One region of the Rhizobium sp. NZLR8 genome, then DNA from elsewhere that is predicted to be linked to it. Evidence: riboswitches for the same ligand, from Rfam matches in the RefSeq annotation. Region 1 holds a riboswitch; each other region holds the start of a gene.

Evidence for each region. Region 1 has a riboswitch for cobalamin ahead of HJB89_RS15225 (CbtB domain-containing protein). Riboswitches for the same ligand answer to the same signal wherever they lie in the genome.
Region 2: linked by a shared signal. The riboswitch ahead of HJB89_RS12730 (ABC transporter substrate-binding protein) and the one ahead of HJB89_RS15225 (CbtB domain-containing protein) in region 1 are both predicted to bind cobalamin.
Region 3: linked by a shared signal. The riboswitch ahead of cobU (bifunctional adenosylcobinamide kinase/adenosylcobinamide-phosphate guanylyltransferase) and the one ahead of HJB89_RS15225 (CbtB domain-containing protein) in region 1 are both predicted to bind cobalamin.

Annotation. Positions count from the first base shown of each region.
Region 1 is NZ_JABDVY010000006.1:30,351-33,620, reverse strand. Features, by position in the region: gene HJB89_RS15235 (bifunctional diguanylate cyclase/phosphodiesterase) at 1-723, opposite strand, end outside; gene HJB89_RS15230 (histidine phosphatase family protein) at 1,176-1,730, opposite strand; adenosylcobalamin (AdoCbl) riboswitch at 1,808-1,950, shown strand; gene HJB89_RS15225 (CbtB domain-containing protein) at 1,964-2,173, shown strand; gene HJB89_RS15220 (CbtA family protein) at 2,187-2,933, shown strand; gene HJB89_RS15215 (hypothetical protein) at 2,985-3,270, shown strand, end outside.
Region 2 is NZ_JABDVY010000004.1:470,229-473,498, reverse strand. Features, by position in the region: gene HJB89_RS12735 (iron ABC transporter permease) at 1-341, opposite strand, end outside; gene HJB89_RS12730 (ABC transporter substrate-binding protein) at 347-1,363, opposite strand; cobalamin riboswitch at 1,537-1,793, opposite strand; gene blh (bifunctional sulfur transferase/dioxygenase Blh) at 2,050-3,270, opposite strand, start outside.
Region 3 is NZ_JABDVY010000024.1:78,048-81,317, reverse strand. Features, by position in the region: gene cobW (cobalamin biosynthesis protein CobW) at 1-627, opposite strand, end outside; gene cobU (bifunctional adenosylcobinamide kinase/adenosylcobinamide-phosphate guanylyltransferase) at 632-1,156, opposite strand; cobalamin riboswitch at 1,288-1,684, opposite strand; gene HJB89_RS32115 (chloride channel protein) at 1,938-3,270, shown strand, end outside.

The sequences.
Region 1 (3,270 bases):
CATGGCGAGGTCGGCACGATGAGCGGCATCTTCCAGCGGTTCGGCTCGCTCGGCCCAACGGTCATAGCCGACGCTGGCGCCGACTTCGACGGCAAAACCATCGATATGGATCGGCCGGGTGACGGCTTGGATCAGCAGCCTGGCAAAACGCTCCTCGCGCTGCGCCGTCAGAGCAAAGGCGACAATGATGAATTCGTCGCCGCCGAAGCGATAGACGCAATCGGCGTTGCCGAGCGCGCAGATCCGTCTGGCAACCTCGATCAACAGAACGTCGCCGCCCTTGTGACCGACGAGATCGTTGACCTTCTTGAAGCCGTCGAGATCGACGGAGAAGATGGTGACGTTGCGGCTCCACTCTTCGACCTCGTACTCGTCGTCCTTGACTGGCCGTGAGAGAATCTTGCGCTCGAAGGCGTAGCGGTTCGGCAGTTTGGTCAGATGGTCGTGGGTGGCGGTCCAATCGGCCTTCGCCTGAGCGGCGGCGCGCAGTTCGGTTTCCTTGCGCAGGTCGGCGATGCGCAGCACCGAATAGATGAAGCTCATGGCGCCGGCGATACCGAGCGCCAGAACGAGCTTGTCGGCGCCGTATTCGCCGAAACCGGTCATGAAGAAGACAAGGCTGTCGTCAAGCTGCAACAGCGCGCCGAGGAGCCAGAGGGTTATCCCAAGCCCGACAATCGACACGCATTGCCTTCCGGCCTTGCTTTGGAAAAACACCGGCATATGGTCTTCTCCGACTCCACCCGCGCCGAAGTAATCATGAAAGTCTGAAATGTTCGTTGAAACCAGAAGGCGAATTATCAGAGGGGCAGCCTATGGCTGTGCCGTGGAGGGACTGAGGGCGCTTTCGCGGAACCGGGTAAAACGCTGAGCGCGATCGTCGTCGTGGTTGCAGACCGGCAGGCGGGGGAAAGAACGAAGGCGAGCGTGCCGTGGCACCGCTCGCCCTTTTCGTGCTTCAGGCGGTAACGATCAGCAGCGGTACGCTGACGATGAGACCGACCAGAACCGCAATTGTGGCGACACGCACCAAACGCAGGCGCCGCGTGCGCTCCCCACTCCAGTCATATGTCATGTCTTCCATCTCCTTGGGACAAGGAAGTAGTCCCGGTAGAACCGGGTTCAATAGAGATGACGCGATTTGCTTGTGTAAGGCTGGATAAAATGAGGGATCGCTAATGCTGGAATCGCAGAGACCAGCGCCGTCCATTGCTGGTCATGCGAACAATGCCAAGCGGCTCGACGTCGACGAGCCAGAAGGAGGAGAGCGGCGCCTGAAGTACGTACGCGATCGCCGCTCGGATGACGGCCGCGTGGCTGACGGCGATCACATGGCCGCCGAGAGCGGATTCATTGTCCATCCAACCGCCGACACGTGTTCTGAGATCAACAAGGCTCTCGCCCCCGTGCGGAGCCGCTTCAGGATCGCACATCCAGGCCATGAGGTTCTCCGGCTCTTCTGCCTCGATCGCTGCGATCGACCTGCCGGCCCAGCGCCTGTGATCGCAGTCGCGAAGCGCCTGATCTATCCGGGCGTCGAGGCCGAGGGCTTCGGCCGTCTGGCGGGCGCGCAAAGCCGGGCTGGTGACAATACGATCGGCGCGGGGCAGGGCGGTCATCCTGGCCGCTTCTTCCGCGGCCTTGTTGTCCAGCGGTTCATCGAGCGGGAACAGGGCCTTGCGGCTCGCTGCCGTCGCGCCGTGGCAGATCCAGATAAGTCGCGTATTCACGGTCGTTGCGATCTCCGGATAGCGGTGGGAACAGCCCTTCGCCGCTTCATGAAGTTTCGTTGACAGGCTCTTCGGCCTGCAGATATAACCGTGCTGTTGCGGGTTTGGAAGCCGGTGTAAATCCGGCACGGTCGCGCCGCTGTGACCAGCGTGTCGAAGGTTCTTCGCGCTGGAAGTCAGACCCTGCCGCATAAGCACTCTTTCGACTGAACGCGTCATTCCCGGAGGAATACATGTCTGACACCACTTTTGCGCCCGTCGCGGCACCGGCGCCAATCCCGGTAGGAGAAATCCTGCCTTGGGCGATCTTCGGCGGCCTGTTGATGCTGATCGCCATCTATTTCGTCGGCACCGAGGAAGGCGCGATGGCGCTGTTCAACGGCATGTATGTGCACGAATTCGTGCATGACGGCCGTCATCTCCTCGGCTTTCCCTGCCACTAAGGGGGATCCTGACATGGTCGGAAATCTTCTACTTCGCGGCATGCTCGCGGGGCTGATCGCTGGCATTCTGGTTTTTGCTTTCGCGCATATCTTCGGCGAGCCGCTGGTCGATGCGGCGATCGCCTTCGAGGAGGCGAGCGCCCAGGCGGCGGGCGAAGCTGCCGAACCTGAGATCGTCAGCCGTGCCACGCAGGCCGGTCTTGGCCTCTTCACCGGCGTCATGGCCTACAGCATTGCCGTCGGCGGGCTTTTCGCGCTCGCTTTCGCTTTCGTGCACGGCCGCATCAGCAGGCTTTCGGCACGCGGCACCTCGGCGGTCATCGCCCTTGCCGCCTTCGTGGCGATCGTCGTCGTTCCCGGTATCAAGTATCCGGCCAATCCGCCGGCGGTCGGCAATCCCGATACGATCGGCGTCAGGACCGAGCTGTTCTTCCTGATGATCGTCGTCTCGATCGCTGCTTTGATTGCCGCGGTGGCGCTGTCGCGGCGCCTTTCCGAGCGTTTCGGTCTGTGGAACGGGGCGATCATCGCCGGCATCACCTATCTCGTCTTCATGGGCCTGGTGCTCTATTTGCTGCCGTCGATCAACGAAGTGCCGGAGAAGTTCTCGGCGATGGTGCTCTGGCGTTTCCGCACGACCTCGCTCGGCATGCAGGTGATCCTCTGGGCAACGCTCGGTCTTGGCTTCGGAGCGCTGGCGGAAAAGCTGCTTGCCGTGAAGGGCGGGCAGCGGGCTCGACCGGCACCGGCATTTCACTGAACGCATCGAGGGGCGCCGCCTTGCCGGCGCCCTCAAGTTTTTCGAGCGAGTATGAAAAGCAGCAAAACCATATCGATTCTGTCGACGGCGTTTGCCGCCGCCGCTTGGTTTTGTGCGGTTGGCGAAAACGCGCTTGCCCATAGCCGCAGCGTCGGCGGCAGCGATACCGGCCTCGATATCCCGGAAATCTCGCATGGCGAGATGGCGGTGATTTCAGACTACCGCGGCGAAATTGTCGGGTTGGCGTCACGCGCGACTGATACAAACGAGCTGTTCCGGCGCGTTCTGAACTATGCCGAAATCCAATATTCCTATTGTCTCTGGGGGCGGATGCCGG
Region 2 (3,270 bases), on a different contig from region 1:
GCTCCCGTCGAGGCGCCGGCGGAGATGCCGAGCACGTAGGGTTCGGCCAGCGGATTGCGCAGCAGCGCCTGCAGCACGGCGCCACAGAGCGAGAGCGACGCGCCGGCGCTGGCCGCAACCAGCGCCCGGCTCAGCCGATAATCCCAGACGATGCCCTGGTGGATGCGGCTGAGCTCGAAATCCGTGCCGAACAGCCGGTTCGACACCGCCTCCGCCGTGGTCGCTAGCGGGATCGCGATCTCCCCGATCGAAACAGCGAGATTGATCATCAGCCCGAGAAGCAGAAAGGCAGAAATGGTGAGCGCGCCAAGCGCCCACCATCCGTGTTGTCTGCCCGACATTGCCTTCACTGCGAGAGACCGAAGGACTTGATGCCGTTCGCCAAGGTCTCGATGCCGTCGATCGTACGGATCGTCGGGTTCATCGATTGCGCGTCCATCATCACGAAGTGCTCGTTCTTGACCGCGTCAAGCTCCTTGGTCACCGGGTCGTTCTCGAGAAAATCGATCTTGACCTTCGGATCGTCGGCGGCGTAGCGGCGCCGGTCCATGGTCGCCAACACGATAACCGCCGGGTTCGCCTGAGAAATGGTTTCCCAGCCGACCAGCGGCCATTCCTCTTCGGTTGTCACGACATTCCTGGCGCCGATCGCCTTCAGGATATAGGCAGGCGCGCTGTTCTTGCCAGCGATGAAAGCATCGCCATTGACTTGCTTGCTGGAGAACCAGAAGACGATGGGCAGGTTCTTGCCCGATGCGCCTGATATCGACGCGACGGCATCCGCCTCGCGCTTCTTCAACTTGGAAATCAGCCCATCGCCGCGCTCCTTCACGTCGAAGATCTCCGAGAGCTCGGCGATCTCACGGTAGACCAGCTCCATCGTGAACAGCTCCTTGCGCACACCGTCGCCGCCATCGGCGTTGACCTTGGCGACGCAATCGGCCGGCGCGAGATAGGTATTGATCCCGAGATCCTGGAACTGCTCCCGCTTGCCGACGGAGCCCTGCGCGCCGACATGCCATGCGAACTCGGCCGCCACCAGATCCGGCTCCTGCCCAACGACGGATTCGAAGCTCGGATCATTGTCGGCGAGACGCTTTATCTTGCTGTTAGCCTCGGCATATTGCGGCAGGACGGGACCGACCCAGACGGCCGTACCAGCAATCTTCTCGGCAAGGTCGAGCGAGAAAAGAATTTCAGTCATGCCCTGGCCAATCGAAACGATCTTCGACGGCGCCTTCTGGAACGTCACCTGCTCACCGCAATTGGTGATGGTCAAAGGATATTGGGTGGCGGCAAGGCTCGGTGCCGCAAGGCCGATCAGCCCGAAGGCAAATGTCATGGTGGCGAGAATCTGGCGCATGAAAAACCTCGATTGAAGGGAAAAAGCATGGTTATGCCGCACGCGCGGCCGAAGGCACGGTGATACGTGCGCTAACCGCAGGAGGCCCAATCGAGACGGATGCATGCCGAAATTCGGCGAAGGTTCAGAAGGTCAATCATGTCTGTTCCTTGTCCGGGCATCCCCGCCCGGTTGATTGGATCGTGATTGACGGCAGGTCTCCTGGCTTGCGGATATCCGTCGGTTCATCCGCCTTCCCGCGATATCTCGCAGTGGCAGGGCTATAAGCCCTTCAGAGATGGCCAGTCGCTGGCCACACCTGAGATGATCGACAATCCGCATACAGTTGCGGGGGCAGCCACGGTCTCGGTTCCTACTGGGTCGTCCTTACCGTGTTCCCTATTAATCCCCTTGGAGTCATCTTCAGGGAACCGTCGCCCCCAGTTACGTCGCCTGCCCGCAAGACGTCAATGCCTATTGCGGAGGATTGGGTTCGTGCGGGTGAAAAATAGAGACGGAACGTAGGGGCCTTGTTGGCCGGTGTAATATCTGCATCCTCGCCTCCTCAGTATGAGGCTCTCTTGAGCGTTGGCGCCGCTTTCTCCCGTTCCCGCTGTCGTGAGCGCGGCATCCGCCAACGTCCCTGATGCTGATGTGCGCAGCCCGAGAGGGCGAAACCTCGGAGCACGCCGCAACGCTACTTCTTGCTACAACGCATCCAGCGGTATCTTCAGATACCGCCGCCCATTTCCCTCCGGCTCCGGCAATCTGCCTCCCCGAATATTCACCTGTAGCGCGTGCAACATCAGTTTCGGCTTCGGCAGCGTGCGGTCGCGCGCCTGGCGCAGCGCCACAAAGCCGGCCTCGTCGATGCCTGATATATGCGGGTTACCGTTTTTCTGGGCGGCCACCCTGCTTTCCCAGCGCGCGTGGCGTCCGCCGGGCTGATAGTCGTGGCCGGAAAAGAGCCGGGTCTCATCGGGCAGCGACAGGATGACCTGGATCGAGTGCCAGAGGGCGCTGGCGCTGCCGCCGGGGAAATCCGTGCGCGCCGTGCCGGAATCCGGCGTAAATACGGTGTCGTGCACGAAGGCGGCGTCGCCGATCAGATAGGTCACCGAAGCAAGCGTATGGCCGGGCGAAAACATCACACGGGCTTCAAGCCCACCGATCTCGAAGGTGTCGCCATCGGCAAACAGCCGGTCCCACTGCGAGCCGTCGGTTTCGAGTGCCGGCAAGTTGTAGATCTCCTTCCAGAGCACCTGGACGTCGGTGACATGGGCGCCGATCGCCGTCGGCGCGCCGGTCTTTCTCTTGAGGTAATGCGCGGCGGAGAAATGATCGGCATGCGGATGCGTGTCGAGGATCCACGCGACCGTCAGCCCCTCGCTGTCAATATGAGCGAGGATGGCGTCGGCATTCGCCGTTCCCGTCGCGCCCGACATCTCGTCGAAATCGAGCACCGGGTCGATGATGGCACAGCGTTTTGTCACCGGATCTGAAACGACATATTGCACGCTGCAGCTGCGGGGCTCGAAGAAGGCCTTCACACCGGCCGCCTGCCCAGCCCGCTTTTCCAGCCAGCGGCGTGCGCCGGCAAGATCGAAGCCGAGTCTTTGGCCGAAGACCTCGACCTCTCCGGGCTGCATCCGCCCGTCGAGCACCTCTCCCAGCACATAGAGCGTCAGCGCCCGTGTGCCGCTCTTGCAATGAGCGACGACCGGCCCCTTCGCCTGCGTCATCGCCATCTGGAAAGCGCGGATATCGGCCTCGGTGATCTCGGCCCCTTTCACCGGCACGAAGCTGTAGGCGAGCCCCGCGGCAGCAGCAGCAGCCTTTTCCGCGGCATTGCCGGGCTGCCCCGGCTCCTCGCCATCCGGCCGGGCATTGATGACGCCGGCAAAGCCGTTTGCCGCAAAAGCGGCAAA
Region 3 (3,270 bases), on a different contig from region 1:
CACCTGCTTGCGCACCGTGCGGGAGGCGACCTCGTCGCGAACCCTGATAAGGCCGGCAGCGTCGATCAGGTCGGTCTTGTTGAGTACGATCAGATCGGCGCAAGTCAGCTGATCCTCGAACAACTCCTCGATCGGGCTTTCGTGATCGAGCGATTCATCTGCGCCGCGCGCCGCCTCGACGGCATCGTGGTCGTCGGCGAAACGGCCGGCGGCGACAGCCGCGCTGTCGACCACGGTAATGACGCCATCGACCGTCACCTGGGTGCGAATGTCAGGCCAATTGAAGGCCGCGACCAGCGGCTGCGGCAGGGCAAGGCCCGAGGTTTCGATGACGATATGGTCGGGCCGCTGTTCACGCTCGAGCAACTTCGTCATCGTCGGGATGAAATCGTCGGCGACGGTGCAGCAGATGCAGCCATTGGTCAGCTCGATGATATCGTCCTCGGTGCAATTGTCAGCGCCGCAGCCCTTCAGCACCTCGCCATCGACGCCGAGATCGCCGAACTCGTTGATGATGAGCGCGATCTTTTTGCCGCCGGCATTGGTGAGCAGGTTGCGGATCATCGTCGTCTTGCCGGCGCCGAGAAAGCCGGTAATGACGGTTGCGGGAATTTTCTGCTGGTTCATGAACTTAACCCTTCATTTTCAACGGCAGGCCTGCCGCGATGAAATAGACTTCGGCGGCCTTGGCCGCAATTGATTGGTGCAGCCGGCCGGCATGATCGCGGAATTCCCGCGCCATGCGATTATCCGGCACGATGCCGAGGCCGACCTCATTGGAAACGAAAACGAGCTGCGCCTTCGCCTGCGGCAGAAAATCGGTGAGCGCGGCAAATTCCGCCGCCATATCGCGCTCATCCATCATCAGATTGGTGACCCAGAGTGTCAGGCAATCGATGAGCACGACGCCGCCCTCGCGGTCGATAGCGTCAAGCTTGCCGACGAGATCGAGCGGCTCTTCATGCGTCGTCCAGGACGGGCCGCGATCGGCTCTATGTTGGGCAATGCGCGCCTGCATTTCCTCATCCCAGGCGCGGCCGGTCGCGAGATAATGGCGGTCGAGGCCGATCGAAATGACAAGGGACTCGGCGAAGCGGGATTTCCCCGAACGGGCGCCGCCGAGGATGAAGACGGTGTTGGAGGGAGCGGTCGTCATGCGCAGACGCCCCTTTGGTGGGATGCCGCACCCCACCCACTCGATCGCGCCGCACAAGGCCGCGCCGAATTCAATCGTTCAGCCAAAACAACCTCCGTGCTGGCAGCGGGCCTCTTGCCCAGGGTTGGGCTTCTCGCCCGGCACGGGATGGCAGGTCTCCTGGCTCGCGGTTATCGGCCGCGATCGGGGCAGACCGGAAACCGGTCGCCCTGATCGTGCCAGCGGATCTGCCTCGCCTTCCCGGCTGCATCGATGAAAAGGTGGACGATTCGTAGACTTAAGAGGCGTCCGACCCCGGTTGATCATCATGCATGTCCAGTGGCTTTTCCGGCATGTCGCCCGTCCCGCCCGCTTGCATTATTGCAAGCCGCCGGCCGGAAGGGCTCGATGCCGGATGGAAGACCCTGACCGCTCTACAGTCGCGGGGTCGGCTGTGATGAAGGCGCCCGGCTTGGGTCCGCCCCGTCACATTCCCTTTTCATCCGGAAGGCGTAACACCGATCCGGAACCATCCGTTATATCCGAGGATGGTCAGGTGACCATCCGTTGAGGGATGGTTAGGCAAGCTCAGGGGTGAAGTCAACCGCCCTCGACGGCCGGCAGTGGCTAGACAGGCGAGGCAACGCCAGCAACACGACTTACCCTACCTAAAACATCGTCATTTATCAGATACTTACGTCACAAATATTTATCCAGGGCGCCGGCTTTTCGCCACAATTGCACTGCAAGCGGACTGCGCCATCGCCCTTGACCGGGCCTCTTCCTGCCTAGTTGTCTTGCCATGCTTATGAAATTGGATCGGCGCCGGTTCCGAGCGCTGCGTGTTTTCTTCGACCCGGGGCGGCTGCGGGCGCTGACCCGCCGCAGTGAGGTCGGCCTGTCGCTGGCGGGTGCCGTCGTCGGCATCACCTCGGGTCTCGCCGTCACCGGCATGAGCTACGTCTCCAATCAACTGCATCAGATGGTCTTCGGCATCGACGACAGCGAGCGGCTGAGCTCGTCGGTGATCGACGACAAGCTGCTGCTTCTCACTGCCCCCGTCATCGGTGGCGTCCTGCTCGGCCTGTTGCTGTTCGTACTGGCGAAACGGCGCAAGAAACCGATGGTTGACCCGATCGAGGCCAATGCGCTGCATGGCGGCCGCCTGTCCTTGACCGACAGCATCATCGTTGCCGTGCAGAACCTGATTTCCAACGGGTTCGGCGCCTCCGTCGGCCTCGAGGCCGGCTATACCCAGCTTGCCGCCGGCCTCGCCTCGAAATTCGGCCTGAAGCTGCAGCTTCGCCGCTCCGATCTGCGCACCCTCGTCGGCTGCGGCGCGGCGGGCGCTATCGCCGCTGCCTTCAACGCGCCGCTGACCGGCGCCTTCTACGCCTTCGAGCTGATCATCGGCACCTATACGATCGTCTCGCTGACCCCTGTGGTCGTCTCGGCCCTGGTTTCCACCCTCATCGCAAGGCTGCTCACCCACGGCGATTTCACCATCGACATCGGCAGCTTCGGCGCAGTCGTGCCGGCCGATTATATCCCGGCTATGCTGCTCGGTGGCTTCTGCGCTGGCGTCGGCATCCTGATCATGCAGGGCGTCTCCTTCGTCGAGGAGCTGGCGCGCAAGAGCTCGATCGCCCCGCCCTTCCGCCCGGCGCTCGGCGGCATCGTCGTCGGACTTCTGGCGATGATTTCGCCACAGGTGCTCTCGGCCGGCCACGGCGCGCTGCATCTCAATCTCTCCCGCGAGGTGGCGATCCCGGCGCTGATCGGCCTCTTCCTGTTGAAATCCCTGGCCTCGGCGATCTCGATCGGCTCCGGCTTCAGGGGCGGCCTGTTCTTCGCCTCACTGTTCATGGGCGCCCTGCTCGGCAAGCTCTTTGCCTATTGCGGCCCCTATTTCGCCGATGCGACGCTGACGCCCGTCATCTATGCCGTCGTCGGCATGAGCTCGCTCGCCGTCGCCGTCATCGGCGGGCCGCTGACGATGACGTTCCTGGCGCTCGAAATCACCGGCGATTTTCCGATCACCGCCCTGGTGCTCGCCGCCGTCATCACCTCCTCACTCGTCGTCCGCTCAACCTTCGGCTATTCCTTCGCCACCTGGCGCTTCCACCTGCGCGGCG